Linked DNA regions of Allocatelliglobosispora scoriae. Each later gene encodes a partner of the first gene's protein in a complex. Links are inferred from orthologs where the notes say so. Each region holds a gene or a part of one and is shown on either strand. Other genes may lie near its edges.

Region 1 (6,543 bases):
ACGAGGGCGGCCGGCACGAGCAGCTGGTAGCTCAGGTGCGGCGCCGTCGACCAGACCACGAGCTGGACGAGTGTCGTCAGCAGCATCGCCGGTCGCATGCCCCGCCGGTCGATGAGGCGGCCCATCAGCGGCGAACCGATGGCGACGCCGATGGTGTATGCGGCGGTGACGAGACCGGCCTCCGCCCACGACCGGTGCAGACCGGTGGCGACGTGCAGGGTCAGCGTCATGCCGATGGCCGTGGAGGGGATGCGCGCCAGCATCCCGATCAGCAGCAACGCGCGGACACCGGGTACGGCGAGGACCTGACGGTAAGGTGCGAGACTCATAGCACCCCTATCATGCCGGTCGGGTCCGACATCGTGGCAAGTGAATTACGATCACCGGATGACCTATGGTGTTCGCTCCTCCGTGGCCCCCCTTCGCCGTGCCGCCCTGCGCCGCCCCGCCGTCACCGGCGACTGGGCCGAGGCCGGCTGGCGGAGGCCGGACACCGAGCTCCTCCTCGCGCAGCACGAGGCGTTCGCCGAGAAGCTCACCGAGCTGGGCGTCTCCGTCGAGGTGGCGCCCGCGACGGAGGGGGAGGTCGATGCGGTCTTCGCCTACGACTCGGTCTTCGTCATCGGCGGCGGCACCGTGGTCTTCCGGTCCGCGAAGCCGTGCCGGCAGGGCGAGGCTGCGAAGCTCGCCGCCGCACTGGAGGGCTTCGGCGTGCCGACCATGGCGAGTCTCACCGCGCCGTCGGTGATGGACGGCGGCGACGTCTGCTGGATCGGCGACAACGTGGCGGTCGCCGGGCGGGGCTACCGCACCAACCAGGCGGCCCACGAGGAGCTGCGGGCCCTTCTCGCCGCCGAGGGCCAGCAGCTCTTCTCCTATGACATGCCGCATGACCAGGGGCCCGCGCACGTGCTGCACCTGATGTCGGGCATCTCCCCCGTCGCCGACGACCTCGCCGTCGTCTTCGAGCCGATCATGCCGGTGGCGCTGCTCCAGGAGCTCGCCGCACGCGAGATCACGACGATCCCCGTCGACCCCGACGAGTACGCGACGCTCGGCAGCAACGTGCTCGCCGTACACCCCGGGGTGGTTGTGATCTTCGAGGGCAACCCGAAGACGGCGGCCGCGCTCGCGAAGCACGGCGTCGAGGTGCACGAGGTCGCGGCGAGCGAGCTCGCCAAGGGCGACGGCGGCCCCACCTGCCTGACCCGCCCTCTCTGGCGCGCGTAGCCGCCAGATCGCGTTGTTTCCCGGAAAGTGGGCGAATCGCCGGGTCGGGAAGGGCCTGTTTCCGGGAAGCAACGTGATCATGCCTGGGAGCGCCCGCGCGCCTACCATGAGGGCATGGCACGAGCGCTGATCATCGTGGACGTTCAGAACGACTTCTGTGAGGGCGGTTCGCTGCCCGTCGACGGGGGGTCCGCCGTCGCGGCGGGCATCTCGGCAGCCCTGGCCAGGCCGGACGCGGGCTGGGATCATGTCGTCGCGACCCAGGATCACCACATCGATCCCGGCTCCCACTTCCAGGAGTGGCCGGTGCACTGTGTGGCGGAGACCTTCGGCGCGGAGTTCCACCCCGGGCTGGACACGGACCGCATCGAGGCGGTCTTCCGCAAGGGCGCGCACGCCGCGGCCTACTCCGGCTTCGAGGGCACCAGCGCCGGGATCGGCCTCGCCGCCTGGCTGCGCACCCACGATGTCACCGAGGTCGACGTCGTCGGCATCGCGACGGACTACTGCGTGCGCGCCACCGCGCTGGACGCGGCGGCCGAGGGCTTCACCACGACGGTCCTGACCGGGCTGACCGCCGGAGTGGCACCGGAGACCACGGCGACCGCCCTGGACGATCTCCGCACGGCCGGTGTCGCCATCGCCTGAGCCCTCGGCCCCGGCCCGGCGGCCGGCCACGCCGAACGCCCGGCCGCGGCAGCCACGCCGGCGACCTGACCGGCGCAGGCAGTCACACGGACAACAGAAAGCGGGCCTCCCGACAGTGGGAGGCCCGCTTCCGTGACGGCGTCGTCAGTGTTTCGAGCCGGAGACGGCCTTCGGTGCGGGACTGGTGTCCACCGCCAGGTGCGGGAACTTCGCGTCGAACGCGGGCCGCTCGGAGCGGATCCGCGGCATCGTGTCGAAGTTGCGCAGCGGCGGCGGGCAGCTCGTCGCCCACTCCAGCGAGGCGCCGAAGCCCCACGGGTCGTCCACCGTGACGAGGCGACCCGCCCGGTAGGACTTCCACACGTTGTAGAGGAACGGCAGCGTGGAGGCGCCCAGGATGAAGGCGCCGATCGTCGAGAACGTGTTCAGGAAGGTGAACCCGTCCTCCTTCAGGTAGTCGGCGTAGCGGCGCGGCATGCCCTGGGTGCCCAGCCAGTGCTGGACCAGGAAGGTGCCGTGGAAGCCGATCGTCGTCAGCCAGAAGTGGACCTTGCCGAGGCGCTCGTCGAGCATCCGGCCGAACATCTTCGGGAACCAGAAGTAGACCCCGGAGTAGACGGCGAAGACGATCGTGCCGAAGAGCACGTAGTGGAAGTGCGCGACCACGAAGTACGAGTCCGACACGTGGAAGTCGATCGGCGGGCTCGCGAGCAGCACGCCGGAGAGGCCGCCGAAGAGGAAGGTCACGAGGAAGCCGATGGCGAAGAGCATCGGTGTCTCGAACGTGATCTGGCCCCGCCACATCGTGCCGATCCAGTTGAAGAACTTCATGCCTGTCGGTACGGCGATGAGGAAGCTCAGGAACGAGAAGAACGGCAGCAGCACCTGGCCGGTGGCGAACATGTGGTGCGCCCAGACGCTCATCGACAGTGCCGCGATCATCAGCGTGGCGGCGACGAGGCCCTTGTAGCCGAAGATCGGCTTGCGGCTGAAGACCGGGATGACCTCGGAGATGATGCCGAAGAACGGCAACGCGACGATGTAGACCTCAGGGTGTCCGAAGAACCAGAAGAGGTGCTGCCAGAGCATCGGCCCGTTGGTCGAGGAGTCGAAGACGTGCGCCCCGAGCTTCCGGTCGGCGAGCAGCGCGAAGAGCGCGGCGGCGAGCAGCGGGAAGACCATCAGCACGAGCAGGCTGGTGACGAGGATGTTCCAGGTGAAGATCGACATCCGGAACATCGTCATACCCGGCGCGCGCAGGGTGATGATCGTGGTCACCATGTTGACGGCGCCGAGGATGGTGCCCAGACCGGAGATCGCGAGACCCGTGATCCAGAGGTCGCCACCGGGGCCGGGCGAGTTGACCGCGCTGTTCAGCGGGGCGTAGGCGAACCAGCCGAAGTCGGCGGCGCCGCCCGGCGTGATGAAACCGGTGATCGCGATCGTGCCGCCGAAGGCGTAGAGCCAGTAGGCGAAGGCGTTCAGGCGCGGGAAGCTGACGTCCGGCGCGCCGATCTGCAGCGGCACGATGAAGTTCGCGAACGCGAAGACGATCGGCGTCGCGAAGAACAGCAGCATGATCGTGCCGTGCATCGTGAAGAGCTGGTTGTACTGCTCCGGCGACAGGAACTGCATGCCCGGCTGCGCCAGCTCGCCACGCATGAGCAGCGCCATCAGGCCGCCGATCATGAAGAACACGAACGACGTGACCAGGTACATGAGCCCGATCTGCTTCGCGTCCGTGGTGCGCAGCAGCCGAGCGATCGCTGAACCCTTGGTGTTCTGGCGAACCGGCCAGGGCCGGGTCACGATCGGCTTCGGTGCGACGGTTGTCACGAGCGGCCTCCTGGGGCTGTTTGCCAGCTGCTCGGTACGCCCCCGACCCTCTCGGGCGAGTTGATCAGTCCAGGCGTACCTCGGACGCAGAATAATCCCCCGGTGGTCGACCATGACCGTGGGGTGGTGTGACTCGCCGTAGAGAGACGAGTCGGCTACTCAGAGTGCCCCTACTTGTTGCCGACACCGAGCTGGACGTTGAACCCGATCGCACCCGCGGCGAGCGCAGCCAGCACGAGCAGCACAATCCCCCAGGCGATGAGGCGATCCGCCGAGTCGAGAGCCTGCGCCGAACGCCACACCCGACGGAAGAAGCTGGCGGTCCGGGCGGGCTTGGAACCCACCGGAGCGGTCGGCTCGGTGTCGAGGTCGATGCCGACCGGCTCCTCCGGTGTGGCGGACGACACGGTCTTGAGCGCCCGGAACAGGATGACGCCCGCGCCACCGACGACCATCGCAGCGCCGAGCACGGCCATGATGAAAGCGATCCAGTTCTGGATGTCGCGCATCAGGAACTTCCTCCCCAAGATCATTCCATGAGCCACTGTCGATGCCCGACAGCCCGCACAGGCTATGCCTCAGGTCGAAATCCCGCACCCCCAGCGCACCTCCAGGCCGCGCCCCCTCCAGCGCCCCATCGTGGGTACGCCAGGAGCACGCGCCCGCAGCACCCACACCCATGATCGCGTTGTTTCCGGGAAGTAGTCCCCTCGCCTAGTGCTTGAGGGGACTACTTCCCGGAAACAACGCGATCAACGCGCCTTATTCGACCTCGTGCCATGGCATGAAGGGTGGCCCGGTCCTCCCACCGGGCCACCCTTCACCGTGCCGACCGCCCGAGGCCCTGTTGAGGAGGCGGCCGGCACGGGTCCTACAGCTCGAACCCGGCCGGGAAGGGGTCCTCGGGGTCGAGCAGGTACTGAGCGGTCCCGGTGATCCACGCCCGCCCGGTCACGGTCGGCACCACGGCAGGCCGATCACCGACCATCGTGGCTTCGACGAGGCGGCCGGTGAATCGCGTACCCAGGACGCTCTCGTTGATGAAGGGCGTGTCCAGCGGGAGGTGCCCGCGGAAGTGGAGTTGCGCCATGCGGGCGCTCGTACCCGTGCCGCAGGGCGACCGGTCCACCCAGCCCGGGTGGATGAGCGTGACCGCCCGGGCGTCGGCGCCGTCGCGACCGGGCTCGTAGGCCACGACGTGCCGGCAGTCGTCGATCGCCGGGTCGGTCGGGTGGATCGGGCGGGCCTGCTCGTTGATCGCGTCGATGATCTTCAGGCCGCGGTCGAGCAGCGCGGGCACGTTCGCCGGGGTCACCGGATGGCCGAGCGCGGCTGCGGGGAGGAAGGCGTAGAAGTTGCCGCCGTAGGCGATGTCCACGGTGAGATCGCCGACACCGGGCACGCTGAGCGGCACGTCCGTGGCGTGCAGGAACGACGGCACGTTGCGGAGCGTGACCGAGGTGGCCCGGCCGTCGGTGACCGCGACGGACGCGACGACGAGCCCGGCCGGCGTGTCGAGCCGGATCGTCGTGACCGGCTCCACGACCTCGACCATCCCGGTCTCGACCAGCACCGTCGCGACACCGATCGTGCCGTGGCCGCACATCGGCAGCCAGCCGGAGACCTCGATGAAGAGCACTCCCCAGTCGGCGTCCGGCCGGATCGGCGGCTGCAGGATCGCACCCGACATCGCCGAGTGCCCGCGCGGCTCGAACATCAGCAGCCTGCGCAGGTCATCGCGTTCGTTGACGCCGTGCAGCCGCCGCTGCGCCATCGTCTCGCCGGGGAACACGCCGATCCCACCGGTGATCACCCGCGTCGGCATGCCCTCGGTGTGCGAGTTGACCGCGTGATAGACGGCGCGGCTACGCACCCAGGGCTCGCTTCATGTCGGCCGTGACCTGCGCCGCGACGTCGTCGGGCAGGGGCAGCCTGGGCGGGCGGCAGGGTCCGCCATAGCGTCCGGCGAGGTCCATCCCCAGCTTGATCGCCTGTACGAACACCGGCCGCGAATCCCACCGATAGGCAGCGTGGACAGCGGTGTAGAGCGGGAGTGCCCGATCGAGGTCCCCGGCCCGGCACAGCTCGAAGAGCTCCACCGACTGCGTGGGCAGCGCGTTCGGGAACCCGGCGATCCAGCCGACGGCACCCTGCATGACCAGCTCCAGGAGTACGTCGTCGGCACCGGCGAGCACGTCGAGGCCGGGTGCGAGTTCACGGATCTGGTGCAGTCGGCGTACGTCGCCGGAGAACTCCTTGACCGCCACGATCAGGTCCCGGTCGTAAAGCTCGGCGAGCAGCCCCGGGACCAGGTCGACCTTCGTGTCGAAGGGGTTGTTGTAGGCGACGACGGGCAGCCCGGCAGCCGCCACGGCCTCGTAGTGCGCGATCACCTCGGGGCGGCCGGCGGCGTACCCGTTGGGGGGTAGTGACATGACCGCGTGCGCGCCTGCCGCAGCCGCCTGCTCCGCCCACCGCCTGCCCTGGTGACCGCCGTAGGCACCGACTCCCGGCACCACCGACACCCCCTCGGGCGCGGCCTCGACGACGGCGGTGACGATCCGGGCGCGCTCGTCGTCGGTGAGGGTCTGGTATTCGCCGAGCGAGCCGTTGGGCACGATGCCGTGGCAGCCGTTGCCGGCGAGCCAGGCGACGTGCTCCTGCAGCCTGTCGAAGTCGATCGAGAGGTCGTCGCGGAACGGCGTGGTGATGGCGACGAGTACGCCGTGCCAGGGCTGATGGCTCATTCGTGTCCTCCTGAGGCGAAGAGTGCGAGCGGGACCGGGACCGCGACGGGCCGGTGCTGATAAGGGGTCGGATCGGCGCCGA
Region 2 (6,614 bases), 800 kb from region 1 along the record:
GGTCGGCGGCGCCGGCTTCTCGACGGGGAAGAAGAAGCCCTTGATGGCGGGGCCGAGCGCGCCCAGCCGGTTCATCTTCTTCGGGACCGTCCAGCCGACGTAGTCCAACGTACCGTGACCGTGGTCGTCGCCCTCGGCGAGCGGCTGGTGCACCTCGACGAACTGCCCGCTCGGCAGCCGCTTGATGATGCCGGTCTCGACGCCGTGCGCCAGCACCTCGCGGTCGTGCTGCTGCAGACCGAGGCAGATGCGGCGGGTGACGTAGTAGGCGATCGGCGGAACCAGCAGGATCGCGATCCGACCGGCCCACGTCATCACATTGAGGCTGATGTTGAACTTGTCGGCGATGATGTCGTTACCGCCGGAGAGCACCAGCACCAGGTAGAACGAGACGGCCATGGCGCCGAGCGCCGTCCGGTCCGGCACGTCGCGGGGACGCTGGAGCAGGTGGTGCATCTTCTTGTCCTTGTTCCAGCGCGCTTCCAGGAACGGATAGGCCATCGGCAGCATCGTCAGGATGCCGGGCAGCACCACCGTCGGCCAGAACATCGCCGGGATCATGTACTCGTGGCCGAACAGCGCGAACCGTATCTCCCACGGGGGCATGAGCCGCGTCGAGCCGTCGAGGAACATGACGTACCAGTCGGGCTGGCTGCCTGCGGAGACGACGGCCGCCTCATAGGGTCCGAAGAGCCAGATCGGGTTGATCTGGAACAGGCCGCCCATGAACGCGATGACCGCGAAGACGAGCATGAAGAACCCGCCCTGCTTGATCGCGTAACGGGGGAACATCCGCTCGCCGACCACGTTGCTGTTGGTCCGGCCCGGGCCCGGCCACTGCGTGTGCTTCTGCACGAAGACCAGGCCGACGTGCGTGGCGATCAGCGCGAGCAGGATGCCCGGCAGGATCAGTACGTGCACGATGTAGAGCCGGTCCAGAATGATGGTGCCCGGGAACTCGCCACCGAAGAGCGACGAGGTGACCCAGGTGCCGATCACCGGGATGGCGAGCATGATGCCGCTGGCGATCCGCAGGCCCGTGCCCGACAGCGCGTCGTCCGGCAGGGAGTATCCGGCGAAGCCCTCGGTGAAGCCCAGCCAGAACAGCGAGACGCCGATGATCCAGTTGATCTCACGCGGCTTGCGGAACGCGCCGGTGAAGAAGATCCGGAACATGTGCACCACGATCGCGGCCATGAACAGCAGCGCCGCCCAGTGGTGCATCTGCCGCATGATCAGACCACCGCGTACCTCGAAGGAGAGGTTGAGCGAGGTCTCGTAGGCACGCGACATCTCCGCGCCCTTGAGCGGGGCGTAGGCGCCGTCGTAGACGACCTCCTTCATCGACGGGTCGAAGAAGAGGGTCAGGAACGTGCCGGTCAGCAGCAGGACGATGAACGAGAAGAGCGCGATCTCGCCGAGCAGGAAGGACCAGTGGTCCGGGAAGACCTTGTTGAGGAGGCCCCGAATCGGTCCGGCGGCCTTGAACCTCTGGTCCACCTGGTCGGCGGTTGCCGCAGGCAGCGCCTTGAGGTCGAGTTTGCGACGCTTCATTGGTTGGGCCTCTCCCAGTATCCCGGGCCGACAGAGACGGCGAAGTCGCGCTTCGCCACGAGGAAGCCCTCTTCATCCACCGTGACCGGCAGCATCGGAAGCCGTCGCGTCGCCGGGCCGAAGACCGGGCGGGCGTTCTCGGTGATGAGGAACTGCGACTGGTGGCAGGGGCAGAGCAGCTTGTTGGTCTGCTGCTCGTAGAGACTGGCCGGGCAGCCCGCGTGGGTGCAGATCTTCGAGTAGACGACGATGTTCTCCCACATGCCGCCGCTGTTCGGATCGTCCGCGGACGCCAACGCGTTGGCGGAGTAGTCGGCGAGGTGGCCGCGCAGCTCCGCGGCGTCGTCCTCACGCAGGTGGATGACGAGCACCGGGGAGTCGGCGAACTGGTTCGACGTGCCGTGCGGGATGCCCGGGAACGCCGTGATCTGACCGCCGATGCTGACGTCCTCCGGCCGGATCGGCGTGTAGTCCTCACGGACCAGCCGGACCAGGTTGCCGTCGTTGTATTTCGGGTTGAACCCGGTCGACGTGTAGGGGTCGAGACCGTGCTCGTTCTTCTTGTGCGGGTCCTTGATGAGCATGCCGAGCGGGACGGCGAGCGCAGCCGCGCCCAGGCCCGCGCCGGTGACCGCGAGCGCGCCCTTGATCAGCGGACGGCGCTGGATGCCCAGCTCGTTGCCGATGAAGCCGAGCGTGCCGACCGCGATGGTGCGGTCCTCGTCGCTCGACGGGCCGTCGTGCCGCTGCTGGATCGCGATCTCGTGCGGCAGCAGCTTCTTGCCGTAGGTCAGCACGCCCAGGCCGACGCCGGTGAGGGCGAGGCCGAGCAGCGCGCCGAGCGCCGGGGTGTAGTAGTTGTAGTCGCTGGCACCCAGCGGGTATTCGTCCGGGTTCCACGGACCCCAGATGTAGACCGCGACGAAGCCCAGCGCGGCGAGGCCGGCGAGCAGGAACAGGAACGCCACGACGCGTTCGAGCCGCCGCTCGGCCTTCGTGCCGGGCACCGGGAACTGCGGCTCGTAGTGGACGATCTCGATGTCGTCGCGCCGCAGGCCCTCGGTGAGGATCTGCTCGTTGGTGAGCTTCGGGTCGCTCAGGTCCACGCCGCTCGGGGTGGTCTCCTCCGCGCTCATGACTTCCCCGCAATCCAGAGGGTGGCGAAGACCAGTGCCACGATGCCGACCAGGAAGATCGCGAGACCCTCGGTGACCGGACCGAAGCGGCCCAGTCCCCAGCCGCCGGGGTTGTGGTCGGCGTTGAGGTCCTGCACGTACGCGATGATCTGCATCTTCTGCTCGGGCGTGAGCTGGTTGTCGCCGAAGACGGGCATGTTCTGCGGGCCGCTGAGCATGGCAGCGTAGATCTGCCGGTCGGTCGACTCCGCGAGGCTCGGCGCGAACTTGCCGGACGAGAGCGCCCCGCCGCCGGCCGAGAAGGCGTGGCAGGAGGAGCAGTTGATCCGGAAGAGCTCGCCGCCCTTGGCGATGCCCTGGCCGTTGGCGCTCGCGGCACCCTGCGCGGCGAAGTCGTTGCCGGCCGGCACCTGCGGGCCGCCGCCGAGCTCCTGGATGTACTGCGCCAGCGCGTTGGAGTTGTCGACCAGCTCCTGGCCCTCCCACATGGGCTGCTTGCGCTCCATCTGGGCCTCCTGGCGAGCCGCGGGCATGCGGCCGGAGGTGACCTGGAACTCGACCGCGGCTGCGCCGACGCCGATCAGGCTCGGTCCCTTGTCGGTGACGCCCTGCGCGTTACGGCCGTGGCAGGAGATGCAGCTCTGGTCGTAGATCGCCTTGCCGTCCTGCGCCGTGGCCGACAGCGGCACGTCCTGCGCCTGTGAGGCCGGTGCGATGGCGATGTAGAGGCCGCCCGCCAGGGTCAGCGCCGCCGTCAGCCGCAGCGCCGAGCCCAACCGGCGAGCGAGCCGACCGCGTCGGCGCGGCGCACCGTTGGATGCCCGTCGCAGCCGGGCCAGCAGGCCCCTGCCGCCGGGGGTGTCAGTTGTCATGGCCATACCTTCGAGGTCTGGGTCCGCTGTAACCGGTCGGCGTCTCAACTGAGGCCCGCCATCCGCTCCAGAAGATAGATCATGAAGAAGAGTGCGATCCAGACCACATCGACGAAGTGCCAGTAGTAGGACACCACGATCGCCGAGGTCGCCTGAGCCGGGGTGAACCGGCCCATGGTGGTCCGGACCATGTAGATGAGGAAGGCGATCAGGCCACCGGTCACGTGCAGACCGTGGAAGCCGGTCGTCAGGTAGAACATCGACCCGTAGCCGTCGCCATTGATCTTGATGCCTTCCGTCACCAGGTGCCGGTACTCGTTCGCCTGGCCGAGCACGAAGATCAGGCCCATCACGAACGTCAGCGTGAACCATCGCCGCAGGCCGTGCACGTCACCCTTCTCGGCCGCGAAGACACCCATCTGGCAGGTGATCGACGAGAGCACGAGGATGACCGTGAACGTCAGTGCGTAAGGGATGTCAAGCACCGGATAGTGCTTCTCCCACTGCGAATAGTCCGCCGCGCGGATGGAGAAGTACATCGCGAACAGAGCCGCGAAGAACATCAGTTCACTGGAGAGCCAGACGATCGTCCCGACGCTGACCATGTTGGGCCTGGTCAGAGAATGGATGCTGCTCTTTGCGATGGCTGGGGCCGCTGTCACGCGGTCATTATTATCCTTGAGCAGCATCGAACCGCGTCCGGGTCGCCGTTCGGACCGCGTGTCGCGGTCAGATCACTCAGAGCAACCTTCGCCGGTACGCCTGCCGAAGCCCCGGAAATGCACGTGGAATACCCTGCCGGAGTGCCCCAGATCGTAGAGATCACCGCGTTGACCTCGGCGGGAATGCCCGAGCCCTTCACCGTGGCGAGCATCCTGACCCAGACCAGAGTGGACGGATGGCTCGCCGCCGGGCTGCTGATCGTCGCAGCGTGTTACCTCTACGGCGTGCACCGGCTGCGGCTGCGCGGCGACTCGTGGCCGATCGCCCGGACGATCTTCTTCCTCGGACCCGGCCTCGGCTCCATCGCGCTGGTGACCCTGAGCGGCATCGGCGCCTACGACACGACCATGGTCTCGGTGCACATGGTGCAGCACATGGTGCTCGGCATGGTCGCTCCGATCTTCCTGGCCCTGGGCGCGCCGGTGACCCTCGCCCTGCGCACGCTGCCGGTCCGGCCACGGCGGGTGCTGCTGGCCGGCGTACACAGCAGGGTTGCCAAGGTTATCGCTTTTCCCCTGGTCGCGTTCGGCATCTTCGTCGCGAACCCGTTCGTGCTCTACTTCACCGGTCTCTATGAGGTGACGTTGCGCACTCCCTGGCTGCACGAGGCGATGCACGCGCACTTCATCGCGACGGGATGTCTCTTCTTCTGGCCGCTGCTCGGGCTCGACCCGCTGCCCGGTCGCTGGCCGCACCCGGGCCGAGCGCTGTTGATGCTGCTCTCGGTGCCTTTCCACACGATCCTCGGCCTCACGATCATGCAGCAGACGGTGCTGCTCGGCGGGGACTACTACCCCTCGCTCGGGCTGTCCTGGCTCGACCCGGCCGCCGACCAGCAGCTCGCCGGGGGCATCCTCTGGGCCGGTGGTGAAGTGGTGAGCGTCACCATGCTCGGCGTCCTCGTCGCCCAGTGGATGCGCCACTCCGAACGCGAGGCTCGTCGGATCGACCGGCAGCTCGACCGCGAGGAGGAGGCGGCGCAGCGGGAAAACGCCGCCACCCCCCTACCCGCCCAGGCACCCGAGTACGATCAGCGAGCAACTGCGATCCCCAGGGGAGAACGATGAGCGCGACCCACACCGTCCTGCTGTACAGCGACGACCCGGCGGTCCGCGACAGCATGCGCGGCGCCATCGGCGAGCACCCGGCGGCCGACATCACGATCGAGTTCGTCGACGCCGAGACCTACGCCGAGTGCGTGAAGCTCGTCGACGACTACGAGATCGACCTGCTGGTGCTGGACGGCGAGGCGGCGCCCGCGGGCGGCCTGGGCATCTCCCGGCAGCTGCACGACGAGCTCGAGGTGACCCCGCCGATCGTCGTCGTGATCGCGCGGGCGGCCGACCGATGGCTCGCCGCCTACGCCAAGGTCACCGCAACGCTGACCCACCCGCTGGACCCGGTCACCACCGGCCGCACGGTCGCCGAGCTGCTGCGTGACGGCCAGCCGGCGCGGGTCACCTCATAATCTTCGTCGAGCGTCCGCCGACGGGTCGCCCGCAAGGCGCACAGCGCCGCTGACGGCTCGTCGGCGGTCGCTTACCCCTACTGGGGAGGTGCCCGTCATGGGCGATAGGACCTGGTCCGGCTTGCTGTCAGCGCTGCTGCGGGCCGAAGAGATCTCCACCGACGACGCCGCCTGGGCGATGGAGGAGATCATGGCCGGGGATGCGACCTCGGCTCAGATCGCCGGTTTCGCCCTGCTGCTGCGGGCCAAGGGCGAGCGCCCCGACGAGGTCTCCGGTCTCGTCGCGACGATGCTCGCCAAGGCGCCCCGGGTCGTGCTCACCGACGAGCAGCGGGCCCGCTCGGTCGACGTCGTCGGCACCGGCGGCGACCAGTCGCACACCGTCAACATCTCCACCATGGCCGCGATCGTCGTCGCGGGCGCGGGCGTCTCGGTCGTCAAGCACGGCAACCGGGCGGCCTCCTCCGCGTGCGGCGCAGCCGACCTGCTGGAGCACTTCGGCATCCCGCTCGATCTGGGCCCGGACGAGGTCGCGGCGTGCATCGCCGAGGCCGGCATCGGGTTCTGCTTCGCGGGCCGGTTCCACCCCGGCATGCGGCACGCCGGTGCCACCCGGCGCGAGCTCGGCGTACCGACGGCCTTCAACTTCCTCGGCCCGCTGAGCAACCCCGGCCGCCCCCGGGCGGGCGCGATCGGCTGCGCCGACAACCGGATGGCGCCGGTGATGGCGGAGATCTTCGGCCGCCGGGGCGACTCGGTGCTGATCATGCACGGCGATGACGGCCTGGACGAGTTCACCACCACGACCACCACCTCCGTGCAGATCGTGCGGGGCGGGCAGGTCGTGCCGGTCACCGTGGA

The links.
Region 2: the proteins of ctaD (region 1) and ctaE are in contact, whole or in part, in a solved structure (PDB 7CUB), measured with the Escherichia coli proteins. The link is inferred for Allocatelliglobosispora scoriae from one-to-one orthologs.

What each region holds. Positions count from the first base shown.
Region 1 is NZ_JACHMN010000002.1:2,658,489-2,665,031, forward strand. The notes cover bases 1,369-4,215. They hold ctaD (aa3-type cytochrome oxidase subunit I), read right to left. Parts: upstream 3,715-4,215; coding sequence 2,023-3,714; downstream 1,369-2,022. Other genes in these bases: F4553_RS17505 (isochorismatase family protein), read left to right, coding at 1,369-1,878; F4553_RS17515 (hypothetical protein), read right to left, coding at 3,885-4,215. Outside these bases: F4553_RS17495 (MFS transporter), read right to left, coding at 1-329; F4553_RS17500 (dimethylarginine dimethylaminohydrolase family protein), read left to right, coding at 388-1,230; more of F4553_RS17505, read left to right, coding at 1,345-1,368; more of F4553_RS17515, read right to left, coding at 4,216-4,223; F4553_RS17520 (proline racemase family protein), read right to left, coding at 4,586-5,587; F4553_RS17525 (dihydrodipicolinate synthase family protein), read right to left, coding at 5,580-6,461; F4553_RS17530 (FAD/NAD(P)-dependent oxidoreductase), read right to left, coding at 6,458-6,543. UniProt on the Escherichia coli protein: Cytochrome bo(3) ubiquinol oxidase is the terminal enzyme in the aerobic respiratory chain of E.coli that predominates when cells are grown at high aeration.
Region 2 is NZ_JACHMN010000002.1:1,858,263-1,864,876, forward strand. Bases 2,416-5,333 are described here. They hold ctaE (aa3-type cytochrome oxidase subunit III), read right to left. Parts: upstream 4,225-5,333; coding sequence 3,607-4,224; downstream 2,416-3,606. Other genes in these bases: qcrA (cytochrome bc1 complex Rieske iron-sulfur subunit), read right to left, coding at 2,416-2,690; qcrC (cytochrome bc1 complex diheme cytochrome c subunit), read right to left, coding at 2,687-3,562; F4553_RS14020 (cytochrome c oxidase assembly protein), read left to right, coding at 4,342-5,333. Also shown: qcrB (cytochrome bc1 complex cytochrome b subunit), read right to left, coding at 1-1,554; more of qcrA, read right to left, coding at 1,551-2,415; more of F4553_RS14020, read left to right, coding at 5,334-5,352; F4553_RS14025 (helix-turn-helix domain-containing protein), read left to right, coding at 5,349-5,753; trpD (anthranilate phosphoribosyltransferase), read left to right, coding at 5,851-6,614. UniProt on the Escherichia coli protein: Cytochrome bo(3) ubiquinol terminal oxidase is the component of the aerobic respiratory chain of E.coli that predominates when cells are grown at high aeration.